DNA from 4 places in the Suipraeoptans intestinalis genome. Region 1 is predicted to be linked to each of the others. Evidence: predicted binding sites of a transcription regulator. Region 1 holds the regulator's gene; each other region holds the start of a gene.
What was found. Region 1 encodes Rex, which represses fermentation and respiration genes when NADH is low (regulators of the CRP and FNR family bind a similar motif). Its sites were predicted from a motif close to ATTGTTAANTANTTAACAAT; they were not measured.
Positions count from the first base shown of each region.

Region 1 (6,016 bases):
AAGCACCAGAACCGGCTTTTTTACTCCGTCTTTCCTCAGAACCATCGCCTCGTCCAGCGTCGCCACGGCAAATCCCCAGAGATATTCTTTTTCTTCCAAAAGATGTGCCACCGGCAGGGCTCCGTGGCCACAGCCGTCTGCTTTCAGAACGGTCAGCATCCTGGTGCCTTCCTTCAGGTTCGCTTTCATCTGTTCCACATTGGATTCAATGGCATCCAAATTGATCTTCGCACAAGCTCTTGCATATGTTTTCATCTTTCTTCCTCCTCTTTCCATACCCTTCCCAGACTTTCCAGAAAATCTTTTTCCAAAACACTGTAGCTTCCCTTTTGCTCTCTCGCAAGGTCTGCCGCCCGCCCGTGGAGCCAGACCCCCAGCGCTCCCGCCTCCCAGGGATCCATTCCCTGTGCCAGAAGCGCCGTCAAAATACCGGACAGGATGTCGCCGGATCCTGCTTTGGCCACCGATTGGTTCCCCGTCAGGTTCAAAGCCATCCTCCTTTCGTCTGCCACCAGGGTCCTGGCATCCTTCAGGATACAGGTCACCTGATAGTCTCTCACAAATTCCCGCAGGACTTCTATCCTCTCTTCTTTCCACCGCTCTGCCGGGCACTGCAGCAGCCGGCTCATTTCCCCGATGTGAGGCGTCAGTATTACCGCTCTTCCCAAAAACTGCTTTCTCTTTAGCTTCCTCTGTGCCAGAAGATTCAGGCCGTCTGCATCGATCACGCAAGGAAGGCCGCTTTCTTTGAGTACGGTTTCCAGGATCTGATCCGCATCGGCTCCTGTTCCCATTCCCGGCCCGATGGTCACTGCATCCGCCCAGTTCAGCAGTTCCAGCAATTGATTTCGGTCAAAGCTTTCATATTCACTGACCATCGCCTGGGGCAGAAGGGTCTGCAAAATGACCCTGTTTTCCGCCGGAGTATAGATCCGCACCATCCCCGCCCCGCTCAGATAAGCGGCCTGTCCGCTCAAGTAGGCGGCTCCTGCCATCCCTCTGCTTCCTGCTATCAGAAGGATTTTTCCATAAGTCCCCTTGTGGGAATCTTCTTTCCGAAGCGGCAGAAGCTGTCGGTATTCCTCCTGTTCCAGAAGAAAGCAGGCGTCCTTTTCCTGAACCCCGTCCAAAGAGATCCCGATATCCCTGCAGAGGATTTCCCCCGCATACTGCTTCCCGGGAAAGAGAAAGAGACCTGGCTTTTCCACCTGAAAGGTGACGGTTACCTGCGCTTTTAATGCTTCTCCGTAGATCTTTCCGGTGGAGACGCAAACGCCGGAAGGCACATCCACCGCCCAGACTTCTTTTTTCAGGGCGTTTAGACGCCGGATCAGCTCCTGATCCCGGGGCGACAGTTCCCTGGAAAGACCCACGCCAAACATAGCGTCCACCAGCAGATCGCCGTCCTCCTCCCGGTATTCTTTCTCCATCCGGCATCCCCTCTCCAACAGGCGCTGCATCTCCCAGAAAAAAAGCGGACTGCCCTTTTTTTGATCGCCTGTGACCACCACCGTCACGTCCACATTCCGCTCCTTCAGGATCCTGGCAATAGCAAGGCCGTCTCCTCCATTGTTGCCTGTTCCGCATAAAACACAGACCTTGGACAAATCCGTCTTTCTTTTCAGCAGCGCCTCCACAAAAGCAAAGGCCGCCCGCTCCATCAAAGTCTCCGCCGGGATCCCTTTTTGTGAGATGGTGTATGCGTCCGCCTGTTTCATCTGCTCTTTTGTCAGCAGCATTCTCACCGGCTCTTCCCCTCCTTCATAAAAAAGGACGTGTAACAGCAAGACTGTCCTCCCCACACTCTTTTTGTTACACGTCTGTATGTATCGTTATTTGCGATGTTCTTCCTTGTATCTGCTGATATTATAAGACAACTGCATCAGACTTTCTGACAGATGCACGTTTTCCACAATGATATGATCCGGAAGATTCAGATCTGTGTGGGCAAAATTCCAGATCGCCCTGACTCCGTTTTCCACCAGACGGTCTGCAACTTCAAGCGCCTTATCTTTTGGAATCGTCAAAACGGCGATCTCCACCTCGTTATTCTTCACGAAAGAATTGATCTCATCCATCATGCGGATGGGAACTCCTCGGATCGTCACTCCCTCCAGTCTGGGATTTACATCGAAGATCCCTTTCAGGATAAACCCTCTGCTCTCAAAAGCGGCGTAATTGGCCAGCGCCTGTCCCAGATTTCCTGCTCCGATGATGATGATGTTATGATCCTGCTCCAGACCCAGGATCTTTCCGATTTCCGTGTAAAGATATTTGACATTGTAGCCGTATCCCTGCTGTCCGAATCCGCCGAAATTGTTCAGGTCCTGACGGATCTGGGATGCCGTCACTTTCATGCGCTTGCTCAGGTCATTTGAGGAGATCCTTTCCATTCCATTTTCCAAAAGTTCTCCCAAATAACGGTAATATCTTGGCAGCCTGCGGATCACAGCCTGTGAAATTTCTCTTTCTTCCACTATTTTGTCCTCCCATAGGTTTTGTCGCTATCATTTTGTCATTATTATATAGAATTCCATTGTCAAAGTCAAACTTTTTGGGTTGTATTTTCTCCGGTATCCGTTATAATAAAATAGCTGTTTTACCGTGAAATCTCACAGCAGAAACGAGGGATATCCATGCTTTTGGCATGTCATCAGATTACCAAATCCTTCGGGGAACAACGTATTCTCTCCGAAGGTTCTTTCCACATAGAAGACCATGAAAAGGCCGCCCTTGTAGGACCCAACGGAGCCGGAAAGTCTACTCTTTTAAAAATCCTGACCGGAGAGATCGCTGCCGATTCCGGAAGCGTTATCCTTGCGAAGGGAAAAACTCTGGGCTATCTGTCCCAGCATCAGGCCATGGAAAGCCGGGCTACCATCTATCAGGAAGTGCGCCTGGCCAAAGCTCATATTTTTCAACTGGAAGAAACGATCCGGACGGTGGAGCAGGAATTAAAGCACCTTTCCGGCAGCGCTTTGCAGGATCGTCTGGAGCATTACCACCGTCTGGTAGAGTCCTTTGAACGCCAGAACGGCTACGCCTGTGAAAGCGAGATCACCGGGGTCCTGAAGGGACTGGGCTTTTCAGAAGAAGAATTTGAAAAACCGGTAGCCTCCCTGTCGGGTGGGCAGAAGACCCGCGTAGCCCTTGGTAAGCTGCTTTTGTCCAAACCGGATCTTCTTCTTCTGGATGAGCCCACCAACCATCTGGATCTGGATTCCGTGGTATGGCTGGAATCCTACCTGAGCGGCTGTCCCGGCGCCGTCCTGATCGTCTCCCATGACCGGTATTTTCTGAATCGGACCGTCTCTAAGATCATTGATCTGGATCACGGCTCCCTTTCTGTCTATTCCGGCAACTATGACCTGTACGCCGCAAAAAAAAGAGACCGGATCGAAGCCCGAAAAAAGGAGTATCTGAAGCAGCAGCAGGAAATCAAACACCAGGAAGCCGTGATTGAAAAACTGCGTTCCTTTAACCGGGAAAAATCCATCAAGCGGGCAGAAAGCCGGGAAAAACTGCTGGAAAGGATCACCCCTCTTGAAAAGCCTGCAGACCCTTCTGCTTCCATGCATCTAAAGCTGGAGCCTTCCATCCTCAGTGGAAACGACGTGCTGACAGTTTCCGGACTGACCAAGGCCTATCCCTCTCAGCCTCTGTTTGCTGATGTGGATTTTCAGATAAAGAGAGGGGAACATGTCGCCGTCATAGGCGGAAACGGAACAGGAAAAACCACTCTTCTGAAGATTTTAAACCGGGTCGTAAAAGCAGACCGGGGAGAATTCCTTCTGGGATCCCAGGTAAAGATCGGCTACTATGACCAGGAGCATCATGTACTTCACATGGACAAGACTGTATTTGAAGAGATATCCGACGCCTATCCTTCCCTTACCGGGACAAAGATCCGCAACGTGCTGGCTGCCTTTCTGTTTACCGGCGACGATGTGTTCAAACAGATCTCCGCTCTCAGCGGCGGGGAAAGAGGACGGGTATCCCTGGCCAAGCTGATGCTCTCCGAGGCAAACTTCCTCATTCTGGACGAGCCTACCAACCACCTGGACATCACCTCCAAGGAGATTCTGGAGCAGGCCCTCAACGATTATACCGGCACCCTTCTGTTTGTTTCCCATGACCGGTATTTTATCAATCAGACGGCTTCCCGCATTCTGGAGCTTTCTGACGGCAGTTTCCATAATTATCTAGGAAATTACGATTACTATCTGGAGAAAAAGGCGCAGCAGAGCTCTGCTTTGGAGCAGTCCTCTTCTTCCGCTTCTTCCTCCCCCGCCTCTTCTTCCGGATCCCGTCTGTCCTGGCAGGAACAAAAAGAGCTGCAGGCCAGGGAACGAAAGCGTCAGAACGATCTGCAAAAGACAGAGACGGCTATCATGGAGCTGGAGGCTCGCTGCGAGGAGATCGACCACCTTATGACGCTGGAAGAGAATTTTACCAACTCTGTTTTGTGTCAGGAATTGGCGACGGAACATGCCTCTTTGCAGGAGCAGCTGGAAGCCCTTTACGTCCGATGGGAGGAACTGGAAGAAGCTTCCCTCTGATTTTTAAAACCCCCTTTTTACAGCCTGACTGGAAGCTTCCGTCAGATCCAAGCTATAAAAAGGGGGTTTTATTTTCTGTGTTTCATTTTATTTCGGCCGGCTGATGTCCCTTTGGTCATCCGAAGGAGCGCCTACAAAAGCCCCTCCAGTGTCCGTTTTACTTCCCGGATAAACCCTTCACTGTCCAGCACCGTCACATCCTCCAAAGACGTAATCAGTGCCAGATCCTTTGTCATTTTTCCCTTTTCAATGGTGGATAAGGTGGCTTCCTCCAGCTTTTTTGCAAACTCCATCAGTCTTTTGTTTCCATCCAGTTCTCCTCTTTTTCGCAAAGCGCCTGTCCACGCAAAGATCGTCGCCACCGAATTCGTAGATGTCTGTTCGCCTGCCAGATGTTTGTAGTAGTGGCGCTGTACGGTTCCATGGGCTGCCTCATATTCGTAGCAGCCGTCGGGAGACACCAAAACGGAGGTCATCATTGCCAGGGATCCAAATGCGGAAGAGATCATATCGCTCATCACATCGCCGTCATAATTTTTGCAGGCCCAGATATATCCGCCTTCTGACTTCATCACTCTTGCCACCGCATCATCGATCAGCGTATAAAAATAGGTGATCTTCTCTTTCTCAAACCGTTCCTTGTATTCCGCATCGAATATTTCCTGAAAAATATCTTTAAATGTGTGATCGTACTTTTTAGAAATGGTATCCTTGGTGGAAAACCAGAGGTCCTGTCTAGTGTCCAGGGCGTAGGTAAAGCAGCTTCTTGCAAAGCTTTCAATGGACTTGCGGCAGTTGTGCATTCCCTGCAGGATACCTTCTCCTGCAAATTCATGGATCACTTCCCGCATCTGGCTTCCGTCCTTTGCCGTGTAGACCAGCTCTGCTTTTCCTGCTGCCGGAATCTTCATTTCCACACCTTTATAGACGTCCCCATAAGCATGACGGGCAATGGTAATGGGCTGTTTCCAGTTTTTCACGCAGGGTTCAATCCCTTTTACCACAATGGGCGCCCGGAAGACCGTACCGTCCAACATCGCACGGATCGTTCCATTGGGGCTTCTCCACATCTCCTTCAGTCCGTACTCTTCTACTCTGGCTGCATTCGGTGTGATGGTGGCGCATTTTACTGCCACCCGGTGCTTTTTCGTGGCCAGGGCAGATGCCTCTGTAACCTTGTCGTCTGTCTCATCTCTATGTGCCAGTCCCAGATCGTAATATTCCGTATTCAATTCCAAAAAGGGATGAAGCAGATGTTCCTTGATCATCTCCCACAGAATCCTTGTCATCTCATCTCCGTCCATCTCTACGATCGGCTGGTTCATTTTTATCTTTTCCATTTGCTTTCTCCTTCTGTCTGTATCCGGTTTGCATTGCCGCTAGCGGCCGGACTGATCCGGCGTCTCTTCTTCCTTCTCCCATTTCATATCCAGATGCTCCATGGCATGAAGAACGTG
Region 1 is NZ_JAXFXH010000019.1:38,736-44,751, reverse strand. Features, by position in the region: gene alr (alanine racemase) at 1-255, opposite strand, end outside; gene SOW26_RS06050 (NAD(P)H-hydrate dehydratase) at 252-1,787, opposite strand; gene SOW26_RS06045 (redox-sensing transcriptional repressor Rex) at 1,833-2,477, opposite strand; gene SOW26_RS06040 (ABC-F family ATP-binding cassette domain-containing protein) at 2,637-4,559, shown strand; gene SOW26_RS06035 (NADP-dependent isocitrate dehydrogenase) at 4,691-5,899, opposite strand; gene SOW26_RS06030 (GntR family transcriptional regulator) at 5,939-6,016, opposite strand, start outside.

Region 2 (6,016 bases), on a different contig from region 1:
GTTGACGTAGCAGGTCTGACAGAGGAGTTGCTTCTTCTGAATATGAACGTAATTGCTTCGGCAAATACCAGTATGTTTGACGGGGTATCCGTCCCGGATCATTTGAAACAGATTTTCGACGAAAAGAAGATGGAGGTGGTTGGCAATTACTCCGGCGCTTTGTCAACGGGAGATCTGAATCTGGAAAAAATCGCAGAATTAAAACCGGATCTTATTATCATGAATGTCCGGCATGATAAGGTCTATGAGCAGCTCAAAAGCATAACTCCTACGGTTATGATCGAGGACGATGTAAGCTATGTGAATTGGCGCGGCCGCTTTCAGCAGCTAGGTCAGTGGTTCAACAAAAAAAGGATGTGGAAAAATGGCTTGCTGACTATGATGCCAGAGCTTCCGAGTTTGCGGCAAAAATCAAGGAAGGCGTGGGGAATGAAACGTTTACCGTGATAGAGGCCAACTCCATTCATTTTGATTCCTACTACATCTATCGCACCGGCGGTTCCGGGAGAAGGATGGTTGCAACAGAATGCAACATTTTATGGCGTATTGCAGCGGATTTGATCTGTTCAAGAAAAAACGGCTGTGAGAAAACAGAACGTCGATAAGAGACAGAAGGTTCAGGCGGGGATTTTTCCCCGCCTTTGGCATGTCTGTGAGTCAGTCGGCAGCCCGGCGTTTATGACCTGTCCTCCGAAAACAGCTTCTTTAGCTGTCTGATGAACAATTTTTCCCGGGAATTCATCGTATAGGCAGAATGGTGCAGGAGGAAAGCGCTCATTCCGCCGGGCGCATGGATGATGGGAAGTTCCACACAGTCTTTGCTGTAGGTATCTGCATATCGTTTCATCATAACCGTAACGTACATGCTTCGGGTGATCGCATCCAGCAGGCTTCCGCGATCAAAGACGTACAAAATTTTATGATCGTCTTTGAAGCCAAGGATCTGGAGCCACTCGTCAAATTTAAAATTCTCATACATAATAAATTTATAATTCGGAATGTCGGAAAACAGGATCTCACGCTTTCGTGCCAAAGGATGTCTTTTTGAGGCAAGAAGAATGAGCGGCCGGTTTAAAGCAATGGGAATCAGCTTTAAATTGTGTCTTTCCGCAAACTGGTGGTAAGCGTGGCTGACCTGATCGAAACAGTAAAACAGCGACATCCGATACCGCTGCTCTATCACATCCCGCATCGTCTGTATCAGGCCGGTTTCTTTAAACTGATCCTCATGAGTAATGGAGGGATTTTTCTTTTTAAAATCCAAAAAACAGTTCATGAAATCGAAAGAATAGGTACAGGAGATGGAAATGTTTTTCTTGTCTGTAAAGAGGAACGGGATGTTCTTTATGGTTTCCAGTTCTACCAGGATCTTTTGGGCGGACTTTATGAAAAGTTCGCCCTCTTTTGTCAGATGAACTCCTGTTTTTTTGCGTTGAAACACTGAAAATCCCAGTTCCTGCTCCAGATTTTTGATACTGACGCTCAGGTTAGGCTGAGAGATCTGCAGGATTTGTGCGGCTTTGTTGATCGAGCCGCATTCGGATATTGCAATGACATATTCAAAGTATTTGCTGTCCATAGTTGTCACCACCCAGGAAAGAAGACCGACAGTTTCTGGGGTTATTATATGACAATTCATATAACTTATCAAGGATTCGTATATATCAGAGAGCAGATTTAATGCTATGCTCTACACAACAAAAGTTGTTAACAACGTAACAATGTAACAAGATCATTTTATTTCATGTAGGAGGGATTGACTATGACAGAGAATAAGCAACCGGCAAGCGCACTATCTTCGCCAAGATTTTGTAACATGGGAACATTTATGAGGATGCAGAAAGTGGATTCGGCAGAAGGACTTGATTTCGTAATTGCAGGAGCTCCTTTTGATACGGCAAGCTCTTTCCGATCCGGCTCACGCTTTGGCCCCAATGCGATCCGTAACATTTCTGCCATGATGAAACCAAACAACGTGATCATGCAGGTAAACATTATGGACAGCTTAAAGGGAGGAGACATGGGAGACTTTAATGTGACGCCCGGCTACATCCACCCGACGTATGCGGCGATAGAAGCCGGAGTGGCGGAGATATTAAAAGCAGATGCCTGTCCCATCATATTGGGGGGAGATCATTCCATTACCCTGGCAGAGCTGCGCGCCGTAGCGAAAAAACATGGTCCGGTGGCGCTGCTCCACTTTGATTCGCATTCCGACCTGTGTGATGAAGTATTCGGGGAAAAGTACAACCACGGAACGCCCTTTAGAAGAGCACTGGAGGAAGGGCTGATTGATCCGGCCCACTCTGTTCAGATCGGAATGAGAGGTTCCCTTTACGACCCAAATGAGCACAAAATGGCGGCAGAGTTGGGCATGAAGCTGATCCCGGCACATAAAGTACGGGAAATGGGGATGCCGGCGTTGATTCAGACAGCGCTGGAGCGGATCGGAGATACTCCCTGCTTCCTCACCTTTGATATCGATTTTGTAGATCCTGCTTATGCGCCTGGAACGGGAACGCCGGAAGTGGGCGGATTTACGTCATTGGAGGCGCTTGAGCTGGTAAGAAGCATGAAGGATCTGAATTTTGTGGGATTTGACTTGGTGGAAGTGCTTCCTGCTTATGACCACGGAGAGATCACATCGTACCTTGCGGCAAATCTTGTGTTTGAGTATCTTTCCATTCTTGCTTTAAAAAAGAAGGGATAGAGCAGGGAGGGAACCTATGGAGAGCGATAAGAACAATGTAAATTTAAACAACAATGCGGTGCTGGATCAGCTTACATTGTCAGATAGCCAGAAAAGACAGGGCGCGGTGAAAGCAGTTATTTTTACCCTGATCGCAGTATTTATCTTTTTTGTTCCCGTTACCATAAAGGGAACGACGGACGTAGTGTTTGGGATTGTGTATAAAAGCATCAAATCCAACCTGGGTCTTCTGGGATCCTGGCTGGGCGGGATCATAATTATGGGCAATGCCCTTGCCAGCATCTATGGGAAGTATCTGTGCAAGCGGAAGGATTCATTCCTGTACAGGTATTATGCGGAAGATTCCGTGATACATCCTTTGTTTTACCTGTTTGGCGGAGTCTGTACATTGATCCTTCTGCTGCATTTCACAGTTCCATCCTTTACGGGACCTGCCTGTATTACAAGTCCGGATATCGGGGAAACGGTTTATTCCATTGCCATGGACGTTGCGCTGATCATACCGGTAAGCGGGATCTTCATGCCGTTTTTGCTGAATTACGGGATCGTGGATTTTATAGGCAGTCTGCTGGAGCCGCTGATGCGACCGGTTTTTAAAACGCCGGGAAGGAGCGCGGTAAATGCCATTGCATCCTTTGTCAGCTCTGCATCGGTGGGAGTTCTGATCACCAGCAAGCTCTATAAAAGCGGCGTCTATACGAAAAAGGAAGCGGCGTTGATCGCCACCGGATTCAGCGCCGTCAGTGTGGGATTCGCATATAAGGTGATTGAAACGGCCGGATTATCGGACTACTTTTTACCGATCTACTTTATCGCAATGCTGATCACGCTGATCATCAGCTTCTTTATGTGCAGGATTCCGCCCTTGTCCAGAAAGCAATCGGTTTACCTGGATGGACATGAACAGACTCGGGAAGAGATCCAGGCGGAAAAAATTCCTGTGAAATCTGTTGTCAGGATCGGCGGCGCCCGGGCCATCAAGAAGGCGGCTACTGCGCCGAATTTCTTTCGAGAGATCAGATCCAGTCTTTTAGACAGCTGTTTTGTTCTGCCGAAAGTCATTTCCCTGCTGACGGCAGCCGGTATTGTGGCTATGATCATAGCAACCTATACGCCGGTATTTCACTGGATCGGAAAGCTGTTTGAACCGTTGCTGGTGCTATTGGGAGTGCCGGATGCGGCGCAGATCGCGCCGTCCCTCCCGGTTGGGATTGCCGAAATGTTTCTGCCGGTTCTTCTGATCGCCGACAAAGTGGGACGGCTGTCACTGGAAGCGCGGTATATGGTTGTAACAGTGTCCATGGTGCAGATCATATTCTTTTCTGAAACGATCGTTGTGATGCTGTCAACCAAGATTCCGGTCACATTAAAGGAACTGGTGATTTGTTTCTTTGAAAGGACAGTGCTGGCGATTCCCATCAGCGCACTATTTATGCATCTTTTATTTTAGAAGCTTCAAAATGATTTTTACGCCAGTGGGCCTTGATCCACTGGCGTATTGTCTGTGCTGCAAAAAAGAGATTGATTTTACGGTTCCATACAGAGCTGCTGCAATATCAATGATAGTTTTCTATGTTCCAAAGGACGGGTGTATAGATAGATTAATATAAAAATTGACAGACCGAATGAATAAGCTGTTTCACAGCAGTATCAGTCAGTTCAGGATTTAATTTATTCAAATCGGAAGTGCCGATAATGATGATCGTATAGGCTTCTGAAAATAGAAGAAAATCATTGATAGATTTGGTGGTTGCCAGTTTACGCATCATAAATGTGGCAGTTTCTTCTATTTTTTCATTTCGGTTATCAAGAAGTCCGTATTTTTTTTGCAGGATATTGTAATCATCCTGGGTAAGGCATCTGTAAATGTTATTGTATGAAATTGTATCAAATAAAAATTGTTCAAAAACTTCCATGGGAATTCCGGTTGGATATTCTTTGGACAGTGCCAAGAACTGTTCCCTTGTTTCGTATTTTCTCTTCTTTATAAGCCAAATGATAAACGCATCTTTGCTCTTGAAAAAATGATAGAAAGTCCCTGTGCCAATTCCGACGGAAGAGGCAATATCAACGATCTTTAATTTTTTATATCCAAATTTTTTTAGAAGAATATATCCTTCCTTATAGAACTTTTCTAGTAAAATATCTCTTTCTTCTTTTGTGAAATTAGCCGGCATCTGTTCACCTCCAATCGAGAAATTATACCCATATTTTAGCAAGTACATGAGAGGAAGTCAATGAACTAAAATGTATTTTAATTCATTGACTTTGCTTCCGGACGGTGCTATAATCAGTCCAATGAATGAAATAGATAAAATATTCACTGAAGAAAGAGGTGGAAACGTGATTGAGTTCAGGGATTTCTGTTTCACTTATGAGGGAGAAATAAATCCGGCTTTGAAAGGGATAAATTTACAGATAACGACGGGTGAGTGCGTTGTCCTTACAGGGCTGAGTGGATGTGGGAAAACTACATTGCTGAGAGTTATAAATGGACTTTGTCCCAGTGTATTTCAGGGGGTAGCTACGGGTAGTTTTCAAACAGATTTTTATGATTATAAAAACAGTTTTGCTGGACTCAATTCAAAATACGTCGGCAGTATTCTGCAAAATCCTAAAAGTGGATTTTTATTTTCCAATGCGGACGATGAGTGCAAGTATTCTTCAAAATGTATTGGCAATAGGAAAGAAGAAATAGAAGATAAATTTTCTTGTCTAAAAGATCAGTATCAGGAGTTACTGCTGCATAAAAATATTTTGAATTTATCAAGTGGAGAAGCCCAGACGCTCAGCGTGTTAAGCTCCTATATGAAAACCCCCAAAATAGTTATTATGGATGAGCCTACAGCTAATTTGGATATGAACGAGATAGAGGAGTTAAAAAAACATATTTATGAACTTAAGAAAAGAAGAGTAACAATAGTGATTGCGGAACATAGGGTCGGTTATCTAAAAGATATCTGCGATAAGGTTTATGTGATGCAGGATGGAGCGTTGATAAAAGGGGATGGATTTGAAGTTAGAAGTGAAAATATATTTTTCTCAAATAATCAAGAGGATTTTGACAGAAAATCAAGAAGAGCATTGGAAATTTTAAATCTTAGTTACGATATCAAAGATAAAACAATATTAAATCATATATCTTTATCAATCAAATCAAATAAGGTAACGGCGATTATCGGCAGGAATGGTTCGGGGAAAAGTACATTAGGCAAATTGATTGCAGGACTTCTTGAGAACAGAAAAGCGGTTTTTGCCTTTGACAACAGCATTCTTTCAAAAAAAGAAAGAATAGATCATTCATAT
Region 2 is NZ_JAXFXH010000002.1:64,442-70,457, reverse strand. Features, by position in the region: gene SOW26_RS00425 (ABC transporter substrate-binding protein) at 1-447, shown strand, start outside; gene SOW26_RS00420 (LysR family transcriptional regulator) at 677-1,579, opposite strand; gene speB (agmatinase) at 1,763-2,710, shown strand; gene SOW26_RS00410 (YjiH family protein) at 2,727-4,160, shown strand; gene SOW26_RS00405 (TetR/AcrR family transcriptional regulator) at 4,312-4,887, opposite strand; gene SOW26_RS00400 (ATP-binding cassette domain-containing protein) at 4,958-6,016, shown strand, end outside.
Region 2: the regulator Rex is predicted to act here: its motif matches at 1,704-1,723, upstream of speB (agmatinase).

Region 3 (6,016 bases), on a different contig from region 1:
CAAAACAGGTATCAGACGGATGGCTGGTAGATGTAAAGAACCATCCGGAACAGCCCTATGTGAACCCGGAGGGCAAGATCAGTACTACCGTGAAGGCAGACGGCAGCACGGCCAGCGAGACGGCTCTGGCAGAGGTTGCGGAAGCATCCGTCGGAGATGGGGTGGCAGTGGTAGATACCATCCACTATACAGGTCTGGTAGAGGGCAAGGAATATGATGTGACAGGAACGCTGTATGAAGTCAAAGACGGAGTGGTAGTCGGTGATGCAAAGGCGACCAAGACGGCGGTTCTGACAGCGGGAAAAGACGGCAAAGGCGACTGGGAGCTGGATTTTGGAACGGTAGAAGGGCTGGAAGTAGGGAAATCTTACGTGGTCTATGAGAAAGCCGTTTCCAAAGAAAATCTGGTAGACGCCGATGGAGACAAGAAGCCGGAAAGCAAGCAGGAAGTCAAGCATGAAAACCCGGCAGATAAATCCCAGACCTTTGTAATAAAAGAGACACCGAAAAAGGAGGTCATCTTCTCCAAGACCAACCTGGGCGGAGAAGAGATCGCAGGAGCGAAGATTGAGATCAAAAAGGACGGACAGACGGTAGAATCCTGGACCTCCAAAGAGGGAGAAAGTAAGACGGTCAAGCTGGCAGCAGGCACTTATGTCTTCCACGAAGAAGCGGCTCCTGCCGGATATGTAAAAGTAACGGATATTACCTTTGCTGTGAAAGAGGATGGAACGGTAGAAATCACGGATGTCAATGGCAACCAGAGTAAGGCAGAGGGAAATAAGCTGACGGTAGTGGATGAAAAGAAATATGTAAATCCAGACGGCAAGATCAGTACCACGGTGAAAGCAGACGACAGTCTGGCCAGCGAAACAACTCCGGCAGAGGTTACGGAAGCGTCCGCCGGAAACGGGGTAACAGTGGTAGATACCATCCATTATACAGGTCTGGTAGAGGGCAAAGAGTATGATGTGACAGGAACGCTGTATGAAGTCAAAGACGGAGCGGTAGTCGGTGACGCAAAGGCGACAAAGACGACGGTTCTGACAGCGGGAAAAGACGGCAAAGGCGACTGGGAGCTGGATTTTGGAACGGTAGAAGGGATAGAAGCAGGAAAATCTTACGTGGTCTATGAGAAAGCCGTTTCCAAAGAAAATCTGGTAGACGCTAATGGAGACAACAAACCGGAGAGCAAGCAGGAAGTCAAGCATGAAAACCCGACAGATAAATCCCAGACCTTTATCGTAAAGGAGACGCCGAAAAAGGAGGTCACCTTCTCCAAGACCAATCTGGGTGGAGAAGAGATCGCAGGAGCAAGGATCGAGATCAAAAAGGACGGACAGACGGTAGAATCCTGGACCTCCAAAGAGGGAGAAAGTAAGACGGTCAAGCTGGCAGCAGGCACTTATACCTTCCATGAGGAAGCGGCGCCTACCGGGTATCTGAAGGTGACGGATTTCACTTTCACCGTAAAAGAAGACGGAACGGTGGAGCTGGGCGAGATTGCTTCGGAAGATGCTGTAGAATGGAAAGAGGGAAAAGTCGTAGTAACAGATAAGGCAAAACCGGTTGATCCGGAACAGCCGGGCTACGAAAATCCTGCCGGAGAAATCCGCACGACGGTCAAAGCAAACAGCAGTACCGGAAACGAGACGGCACCGGCTCAGGTTTCAGAGAATGAAGCGGAAAGTGGTGTGACTGTAACAGATACCATTTCTTATACCGGACTGGTAGGCGGAAAGACTTATAAAGTGACAGGAAGCCTGAATCTTGTGGAGAATGGGAAAGCGGTAAAAGTGGTGGCAACCGCCACGGCAGAATTAAAGGCCGATGAAAGCGGAAAGGGCAGTTGGGAACTGGATTTTGGAACGATTGCCGGACTGGAAGAAGGAAAATCTTATGTGGTATATGAAAGCGCCAGATCTTTGGAGCGCCTGATAGACACAGATTACGACAACATACCGGACACACCACAGAATCCGGTACATGAAGATCCCAAGGATCCGGCGCAGACGATTACGGTAGTACCCAGAAATCCGGTGTATCCGGAAGGTAAGATCAAGACGATGGTAAAGGCCAACAATGCGACGGCAACATCGGAGCAAAAGGCAAGAGTGACAGCCGAAGAAGCCAAGACAGGTGTGCATGTTGTGGACACCATTGCATATGAGGGGCTTGTAGGTGGAAAAGATTACACTGTAAGCGGAACTCTGATGGAAGTGAAGGCAGGTCAGCCGGTAGGAACTGTGGATACGGTGGAAGCTACAAAGACAGCCGATCAGAGTGGCAGCGGCAGCTGGGAGCTGGATTTTGGCACAAGGCAGGATCTGAAACCGGGAAGCTCTTATGTAGTGTTTGAACGGGTAAAATCAGTAGAACCACTGATTGATAAAGATGGGGATGGTATTTCGGATCAGCCGGATGAGCATACCCATGAAAATCCGGAAGACAAGGCACAGACCTTTACGGTGAAGCCGGAGGAACCGGGTGGAGAAGAACCAAAATATGAAAATCCTGACGGAAAGATCCGCACGACGGTGCAGGCAGGTGACGCTGTGGCAAGCGAGAATGCAGCGGCGGAAGCAAAAGCATCAGAGGATGGTATTGCGGTTACAGATACGATCCATTACACCGGGCTGGTAGGAGGAAAAGCTTACAAGGTAACCGGTAAGCTGAATCTGATAGAAGACGGAAAAGTCGTAAAAACAGTGACGACAGCCACGGCAGAATTTACGGCGGAGCAAAGCGGCAGCGGCAGTTGGACGTTAGACTTTGGAAAAGTCAAAGGACTGGAAGAAGGAAAAACCTATGTGGTATATGAAAGTGCAAAATCTGTGGAGAAGCTGGTAGATACCGATTATGATAATGAACCGGATGCTCCTCACAGCCGTGTGCACGAAGATCCAACGGACAAGGCGCAGACAGTCAACGTGAAACCGGACACACCGCAGCCGGATGAGGAGAACGGAAAGATTCTGACTACGGTGAAAGCAAACAACTCTGTAGGAAGCGCGGATAAGTCGGCAAAAGTCAGCAAAGAAGAAGCCGGACAGGGCGTAAAGCTTGTAGACACCATATACTACGAAGGTCTGAAAGGCGGCAAAGTGTATAAAGTCACCGGAAAGCTGAACCAGATCAAAGATGGAAAAGTAGTTCAGACCGTGGCGGAAGCGACGGCAGAGTTTACGGCAGATCCTAACGGAAAAGGCAGCTGGGAACTGGATTTCGGAACGGTGACAGGACTGAAAGCAGGAGAAACCTATGTGGTATTTGAGCGAGCAGTTTCTGTGGAAAAGCTGATCGATACAGACGGAGACGGAGTTTTGGATAAAGAAGATGTGCATACGCACGAAGATCCAAAGGATAAGGCACAGACCGTTGAGGTCATCGGGGCTTCGGCAGGAAAAGTGAAAGGAAGTCCGAAAACCGGAGATTCCAGCCAGAGTATGCCGTATATCCTGATGATGCTTTCTGTAGCAGCTTTCGGAACCCTGTTCTTTGAAAAAAGACGCAGGATCAAAAGGTAACGCTAAAAAGACAGAGGCTAAAAAGGCGTATAACAAATAACCAATAAAAGACAGCGGGAGATTTCCTTGGAGAAGTTTCTCTGCAGAAAAAAGAGAGATCTTATCTGCAGGGAACCAGGGGAGCTTCCGCTGTTTTTCATATAAACCAGAAATCATTTCCGCTGAGAGATTTTGGAGGAGTGAAAATAACTTCAACGCAGATGGTTAATAAAATAACAAAATAAAAACGTAAAATAAAATAGTTAAAAAATATACAAAAATACTTTTCAGAGGCGGCAGGAAGGCGTATAATAAGATCAGTAAAAAAGAACGGAACGGATTCTAAAGGAGGTGCAAAGGATGGAGCAGGGAAAACTGATCGTGGAACGGCCCTACAAAAAAGTGTATCGTCTGGATAAGAGTATCGTCAAGATATTCGACAGGACGCATCCCAAGTCCCATGTGTTTAATGAAGCACTGAAGATGGCGCGGGTGGAAGAGACCGGTCTTGCCATTCCGAAGCTTCAGAAGGTGGAGCATGTGGATGGACAGTGGGCGATCTTCATTGAGTACAAGGAAGGGAAAACGCTGGAAGAGATGATGCGTGTGGATCCGGCAAACATGGACAAGTACATGGAGGATTTTGTAGATCTGCAATTAGAGATCCACGGAAAAGAGGCCTATCTTTTGGAAAATGGCAGGGACAAACTGGCCAGGGAGATCCAGAGCACCAAAGAACTGGATGCGACCACCAGATACGATCTTTTGACGCGCCTGGAGAGCATGCCAAGACATAGCAAGCTATGCCACGGAGACTTTAATCCCAGCAATGTGATCGTAGGGAAAAATGGAAAACTTACTGCGATCGACTGGGCCCATGCCGTCACGGGAAACGGAGGCGCAGACGCAGCCATGACCTATCTCCTGTTTGCCCTGGAAGACCAGGAGATGGCAAAGCTTTACATGAAGTGCTACTGTAGAAAGAGCGATACGGCAATGCAGTATGTGCAGCAATGGCTTCCGTTGGTAGCGGCGGCACAGTTGGGGAAAAAGGGAGCTTTGAAAAAAGAGTTTCTGATGAACTGGATTGATATTATGGATTATCAGTAAAAAATCACTGTCACTGGCTAAGCAAAACCGGTGGCAGTGATTTTTTCATTTGGAAAAGAGGTGCTTCACGAAAGGGCGTACGAAAAGTGCCTCCAGATGACAGCCCCCATCAAACAACAGGAAAGATCAGGAAAGAGAGACGGAAGAGGCAATTGTAGAAGTGATTTCTAAAAAGCGGTCAATATCACTTCGTCCGTGGCAATGTAAAGGAGAAACACGAAGAGCACCCTCCAACCCCAATGTCTCTATGATCCGCTGTGAATAAGGACTGCTTTTCAGACGCTCAAAGATAGTTACGCCATGTTCCAGATACAGTTGAGAGCAGAGAGAATAGTCGAGCCCTTTAATTCCCATGGCAATGATCAGATCCTTGGCAGTCAGATCCTCTGTATCGACATAGACCTCCACATTTGGAATGTGGCGTAATCCCGGAGTTTTTTCGGTGCCTTCCAACATTCGGTAAAGAAGAGCACGTTCCTGCATATGGATGCGGTGCATTCCTTTTACGAAAAGTGTTCGTCGGTCTGTCGGAACTGAAGTGTTCTCAGAGAGGAAGCTATCAGATCCAATGTCGCACACATAATCGATGACCGCTGTCATCGCAGCAAAATTTCCCGGTGTGGGAGTTCCAAGAGCCCACACATTAGCAGGCTTATGGATTAGCTTGCGATGAGGAAGACTTGCAACACGATCAGAGACATAGGCAAATCCGCAGCCCCTCACACCAAAAAATTTGTAGGGGGCAATATTGGCTACGTCTACCTTCCAGTCTGCTACATCAATAGGAGCATGCGGAGCATGCTGTACAGCATCGGACACGATATAAATATCCGGATTGATTTCTCTGGCACGTCTGGAAATTTCTTTAATATCCATTACATTTCCGGAAATATTAGAAGCTGCCATGATGCTTAAAAGACAGGTGTTCTCGTCTACATGGCTTAAAATGGTATCGACATCCAGCCCTCCGGTAATCCGATTGGCAGGTACTACCCGAAATTCTCTGTGAGTGCGGGCACAGTAATATTCAACGGCATCATGAGCAGAGGGATGCTCTAAAGCAGAAGTAACAGCATTGGTTCCCCAGTCGATTCCTTCCAGGATCGTGCCGACGGCATGAAACATGGTTTGAGAAGCAGATAATTCCGTGATTAAAGCTCCATCCTTTGCGCCGAATACAGTTTCTAAAATGTCCTGTGTACCACATGTTATATAAGAGGACAATTCAAATCCTCGACCACGTACTCTTTCAGGGCAATCAGGAAAGGCCTCTGCCTCTGCCTTTCTTTCAACAGCTTTTTTCAGGCGTAAAGATCCTCCTGAATTTTCAAAAAAAAGGCGGTTTCCATGTTCCGGATCTGCGTCTGCATGGAAAAACTTTTCCTTTAAATGGGCTTGAT
Region 3 is NZ_JAXFXH010000013.1:7,087-13,102, forward strand. Features, by position in the region: gene SOW26_RS04315 (VaFE repeat-containing surface-anchored protein) at 1-3,527, shown strand, start outside; gene SOW26_RS04320 (phosphotransferase family protein) at 3,867-4,616, shown strand; gene SOW26_RS04325 (aminotransferase class V-fold PLP-dependent enzyme) at 4,743-6,016, opposite strand, start outside.
Region 3: the regulator Rex is predicted to act here: its motif matches at 3,728-3,747, upstream of SOW26_RS04320 (phosphotransferase family protein).

Region 4 (6,016 bases), on a different contig from region 1:
TCTGTATGGTCTCTTGCAGGAATAGACTCGCAGATGGAGGTTTTTCCCTTTGCGTAGAGCCCTGCCAGTAAAACGGCAGACTTCACCTGCGCAGAGGCAACCGGAAGCGTATAACGGATCCCTGTCAGGGCAGAGGGGCGGATGGAAAGGGGCGCTTTGCCGCTGCCATCCAAAGAGGAGATCTCTGCGCCCATCCGGCGTAGCGGGAGCAGGATCCTGTCCATGGGACGGCGTTTTAAGGAGGCGTCTCCGGTGATCCGGGAAGGAAAAGCCTGCCCGGAAAGAATGCCGGATAAAAGCCGTAAAGTGGTACCGCTGTTGCCGGCATCCAGTATAGAAGCAGGCGCAGCAAGACCGTCCGGGCCTTTCCCCTGGATCGTCAGATGCGGGTCGCTTCCGGGGGAAAGGCGAATGTCAATGCCAAGCTGTTTCAGACAGTTTAAGGTGGAAAGACAGTCTTTTCCTCCGGAAAAGGAGAAGATTCGGGTAGTTCCGGAGGAGATCGCCCCCAGCAGAAGGGCGCGGTGGGTAATGGATTTGTCGCCGGGAACGACCACAGAGCCTTTTAGGCGGGAAGCAGGCAGAATGGTTTTGAGCTGCATAGGATACCTCCAAATGATTGTGCGATGGTTTTTAATAATAGATCCGGCTGCTGCCGTGTATCACGTCCTGGGTGCAAAGAAGGAGCCACGCGTTGGCGCCTTCGATATCCTTGCGTTCAATATACTCATACAAGGTAATGCTGACGGCATAAAGCTTTTGAATTCCGTGAAGATCACAGAAGCGTTCCCAGAGGGAGAGAATAGAAGAGTAGAAGGAACGGAAGATTAAAGGCAAAAGGGAATTGCCGGAAGCAATGGCCAGTTCATGCTGAAATTCAAAGGCGGCCAAGGCAGCGGCAGAGCCGGTGGGGGCGCTTCCGATGGCTTCGGCTTTTTCTTTCAAAATAGAAAGGTCATAGTCAGGGTTGTCCTGGATCAGGCAGGAAATAGCCAGACGATCCAAGGAATCTCTGACCTGCAGGATGGAACGGATCTCTCCCTCCCGCAGACGGCCTCTGTTGTAGCGCATAATAGCCTTTAAGGTTTCCAGGGTTCCCTTTCTCCGGTAGTCGGCAACGAAGGTGCCGACCCGGGGGCGCACCTCTAAAAATCCCATCCGCTCCAGTTCTATGATCCCGGAATTGACTACAGAGCGGCTGATCCCCATCTGCTGGGAGATGGTGCGTTCCGGGGGAAGAGGATCCCCCACCCGGATCTCGCCGGACAGGATCATGGTCTGTATGTGTTCGATAAAAATTTCTTTCAAGGTGGGCGATACGATTTTTTTAAATTCCATCTACATCCTCCAAATACTGGCTTGTGGTTCAACCAAAAATATATAGTATGAATTCATTATAGGACAGTTATTACAAAAATACAATAGAAAGATAGAAAAAACACCTAAAAATAGACAAAAAATCTTGACAATAGTTTAACGAAAAGGTATGATTTTTGTAATAAAAAAGATGGACTTCTGGTTGAATCAGAAAATACACGGAGGGTTTTTATGGAAAAATTTAAAGTATTGGAAGTCAAGGAAAGTATTTTTCAGAAAAACGACGAAAGGGCGGAGCTTTTGCGGAAGGAGATGAAGGAACAGAAGACGTTTCTGCTGAATCTGATGTCTTCTCCGGGATCCGGAAAAACCACGACTCTGACCCGCACGATCCAGGCACTGCGGGAAGAAATGAAGATCGGCGTAATGGAGGCGGACATTGATTCCGATGTGGATGCACGGACCATCCAGCAGACAGGAGCCAAAGTGATACAGCTGCATACCGGGGGCATGTGCCATCTGGATGCAGAGATGACCAGACAGGGCATAGAGGCTCTGGGAACGGAGGAACTGGATCTGGTGGTGCTGGAAAATGTAGGAAATCTGGTGTGCCCGGCGGAATTTGATACAGGCGCCACAAAAAACGCCATGATCTTAAGTGTGCCGGAGGGGGACGACAAGCCGTTGAAATACCCGTTGATGTTTTCCATCTGCGACGTGCTTCTGGTCAACAAAATGGACGTGGCGCCTTATTTTGATTTTGATCTGGAAGCCTGTAAAAAAAGAGCCGGAGATCTGAATCCTGATATTCAGGTGATTCCGATTTCCGCCAGGACGGGAGAGGGACTGGAAGAGTGGCTAAACTGGCTGCGAGGACAGGTAAAGAAGGCGAAAGCATAAGAAAGAAGTGGTGATCGAAAACACCAGAGAAAGAGGAGGAAAAGAGGAATGGGAAGTCAAACGACAAAAATGATTTTTCCGCCGGGATATGTATGCAGATACGATGAACAGGTGATGCGGCTTGCCAATATGATGGGACGAAAAAAGCCAAATGTCCGGCCGGGAGGAAAAGGTTCCCTGCAGTGGGATGACCCGGAGTATGTGATCCTGGAGGCAGGCGTCACCAGCGAGATGGCAGAGGTGGGGCTGTGTCTGGGCTCCTATGAAAAGCATTCGGCGGCGGAGGTGGCGAAGAAGCTGGGAAAAAGCGAGGACTACTGCCACGAGCAGCTGATGAAGCTGGCAGTTTACGGAGCCTGTTTTGTAAACCGGGTGGAAGGCGTGGATCTGTTTTGGACAGAAACCTGGATTCCGGGCACCATGGAGATGATCGTCAACAATATGGATAATATTGAAAAATATCCCATTGTGGCCTATGCGATGGAAGCCTACGGAAGGGTACGGGGGCCCTTAAGCTCCGGAGCCTTTCCGGTGGGAGTGGGACTGATGCGTGTCATTCCGATCGAATCTGCCATTGACGGGGAAAGCCGGAAGGCAGGATATGAAGAAATCTCCAAATACCTCAATGAGAATGATCTGTTTTCCGTATCCAACTGCTCCTGCCGGACAGACCGGGAGGTGATGGGAGAGGGCTGCGGACATTTAAAAGAGGATATGTGCATCCAGATGGGACATGCGGCGGAGTATTACATCCGCACAGGAAGAGGCAGGCAGATCACCAGAGAGGAAGCCTTTGCGATCCTGAAGCGGGCGGAAGAAAACGGACTGATGCATGAGATCCCTAATACCGACGGACCGGGGCATACCCATGCTATCTGCAATTGCTGCGGCTGCGGATGCCTTTCCATGCGGACGGCGACCATGTTTAAAAATGTAGACATGATCCGCTCCAACTACAGGGCGGTGGTGGACCGGGAAAAATGTGTCGCTTGCGGACGATGCGTGGAAAACTGCCCGGTGAATGCATTAAAGCTGGGACAAAAGCTCTGCTCCTCCACACCGGTGGTAACGGACATCACCACCAGGATCACGCCGAGAGACGAGGTGTGGGAAGAGGATAAATGGAACGAGGAGTACCGCACCAACCGGGAAAACGTGGTGGATTCCGGGACGGCTCCCTGTAAGACCAACTGTCCGGCTCACATTGGGGTACAGGGGTATATCAAACTGGCGGCACAGGGCAGATACCAGGAAGCGCTGGAGCTGATCCGGCTGGAAAATCCTTTGCCGGCAGTCTGCGGCAGGATCTGCAACCGCAGGTGTGAGCAGGCCTGTACCAGGGGCGAGGTGGACAGTCCGGTAGCGATCGACGAGATCAAGAAATACGTGGCGCAGCTGGAGCTGGATCCTGCCACGCGGAAGATCCCCGAAAAGAGGCACGATTACAGCGATAAGAAGATCGCCGTGATCGGATCCGGGCCGGCAGGTCTTAGCTGTGCGTATTTTCTGGCGCTGGACGGATATCAGGTAACCATCTTTGAAAAAGAGGAAAAACCGGGAGGGATGCTGACCCTGGGGATTCCCGGCTTCCGACTGGAAAAAGCGGTGGTGGAAGCCGAGATCCAGATCATCCGGGAGCTGGGCGTGGAATTCAGAATGGGCGTAGAGGTAGGAAAGGACGTGACTCTGACGCAGTTGCGTCAGGAAGGCTATCGGGGCTTTTATGTAGCCATCGGGGCCAGCGGAGGCAGAAAGCTTGGGATTTTGGGAGAAGAGGCAGAAGGTGTTTTCACGGGAATTGATTGTCTGAAACGGATCAACCGGGGAGATGTGGTAGATCTGTCGGGCAATACCATTGTGATCGGCGGAGGCAATGTAGCGGTGGATGCGGCGAGGGCGGCAGCGCGGCTTTCCCAGGGAGAAGTTCGGATGTATTGTCTGGAAAGCCGGGAGGAGATGCCTGCTTCCGAGGAAGAGATCCAGGAGGCTTTGGAGGAAGGTATCCATATCTGCAACGGCTATGGTCCGGTTCGGATCGCAGAATCCGGCGGAAAGGTAGAGGGTGTGCTGTTTCAGAAGTGCCTGTCTGTGTTTGACGAAGCAGGGCGGTTCGCACCGGTGTTTGACGAAACAGATACGATCCTGGTGCCGGCGGATCATGTGGTGGTAACGGTAGGACAGTCTATTCAGTGGGGAGATCTTTTGGAAGGAACAAAAGCAGAGCTGCGCAGAAACAACACGATCGTGGCAGATGCGCTGACATACCAGACGGGGGAGGCAGATGTGTTTGCCGGAGGCGACTGCTGCAGCGGGCCGGGCTTTGCTATTGACGCTATCGCAGCCGGAAAGCAGGGAGCTATCTCTCTTCACCGGTTCGTACAAAACGGACAATCCCTTGTGATCGGACGGGATCGAAGGATCTACAAAGAACTGGACAAAAAGGGAGCGGTACTGGAAGAGTACGACAGAACGCCCAGACAAAGACCGGACAATCTGGATGGTGTGGGACACAGAAGCTTTGCAGACGGAAGAGGCGTGCTGACAGAGGAGCAGATCCAGAAGGAAACAGCAAGGTGCCTGGGATGCGGAGCAACGATGGTAGACGAATATATGTGTGTAGGATGCGGACAGTGCACCACCAAGTGTAAATTCGACGCCATTCATCTGGAACGGGTCTATGACGGAGCGGGAGTGGAGTTTACAGAAATGAAGCCGGTGGTCATCAAACAGATGGTAAAAAGAAAAGGAAAGATTGCGTTTAAGAAGATCAAGAAGAAATTCGGCGCAGTATAGGAGGCTGCCATGCATGAGCTGGGCATTGTATTTGAAATCGTAAAAAAGCTGGATGAGGTTGTCAGGCAGTCTGGGATAGACCCTTCCGAGATCGCAGAAATCCTGCTGGAGCTGGGAGAAGCCTCCACCATCGTGCCCAAGTACCTGAAGGAATGTTGGCCGGCGGCGACAGACGGAACAGAGTTTGAGCATGTGGAAATGAAGATCCAGGTGGTGACGGCCACCGTCCGCTGCAAGCAGTGCGGGAAGGTTTACGAATACCTGAATCAGGGAAAGGTCTGTCCCGGGTGCGGAAGCGAAGCCTGTTCCATTGTGACAGGAAGAGAGTTTTATCTGAAGGAGATCCATCTGTTTTATGAGGAGGAAGAAGTCTGAAAAAGCAAAAGCAGACGAAGAAAGGAGAAGAGTATGTTTACGTTTCACGGAACGAATACGATTTTAATGTGGGTGGTCTGGATCTGTGTGTTGGCCGCGTTGTTTGTACTGAATGAAGTTGCAAGGAAGTCAAAGGAACTGGGATTTGTGTTTTTTGTGATCCTGCCGGTGGTGCTGTCGATCCTCTGGTTTACCGTATTGAAGGGACGCTCCTACACCGACTGGTTCCATCTGGCGAAGGTGTATTCTTCCACGGCCGGTTGTATCGGATTTTGGGCCATCCGGTTTGTGGAAGGAAAGAGAAAGGACGGAAGTGTGTGGAGGCTGCGGGACTACAAGCTGGCCCTGGCTTTTCCGCCGTTGATCCTGGCTATCAACATCCTGGAGGCCTGCGCCAGAGATATTGAGGTGGGAATGGTCTACCCGGTGCTTACCAGAGTGCAGGAAGAGGGCGCGGCCCATACCGTCTTTCAGTTGATGGGAGGATCCTGGAACTTTATGAACGCAGCGGCAGGGATCCTGAATATCCTGACCATCACCGGCTGGGTAGGGATCTGTGTCCGGAAGAAGACAACAAAGGATCGCAGCAGGGATATGGTGTGGCCGGACATGCTGTGGTTCTGGATCATAG
Region 4 is NZ_JAXFXH010000006.1:12,486-18,501, forward strand. Features, by position in the region: gene aroA (3-phosphoshikimate 1-carboxyvinyltransferase) at 1-602, opposite strand, end outside; gene SOW26_RS01950 (FadR/GntR family transcriptional regulator) at 634-1,338, opposite strand; gene hypB (hydrogenase nickel incorporation protein HypB) at 1,549-2,217, shown strand; gene SOW26_RS01960 (FAD-dependent oxidoreductase) at 2,266-5,010, shown strand; gene SOW26_RS01965 (hydrogenase maturation nickel metallochaperone HypA) at 5,020-5,385, shown strand; gene SOW26_RS01970 (DUF5692 family protein) at 5,419-6,016, shown strand, end outside.
Region 4: the regulator Rex is predicted to act here: its motif matches at 1,462-1,481, upstream of hypB (hydrogenase nickel incorporation protein HypB).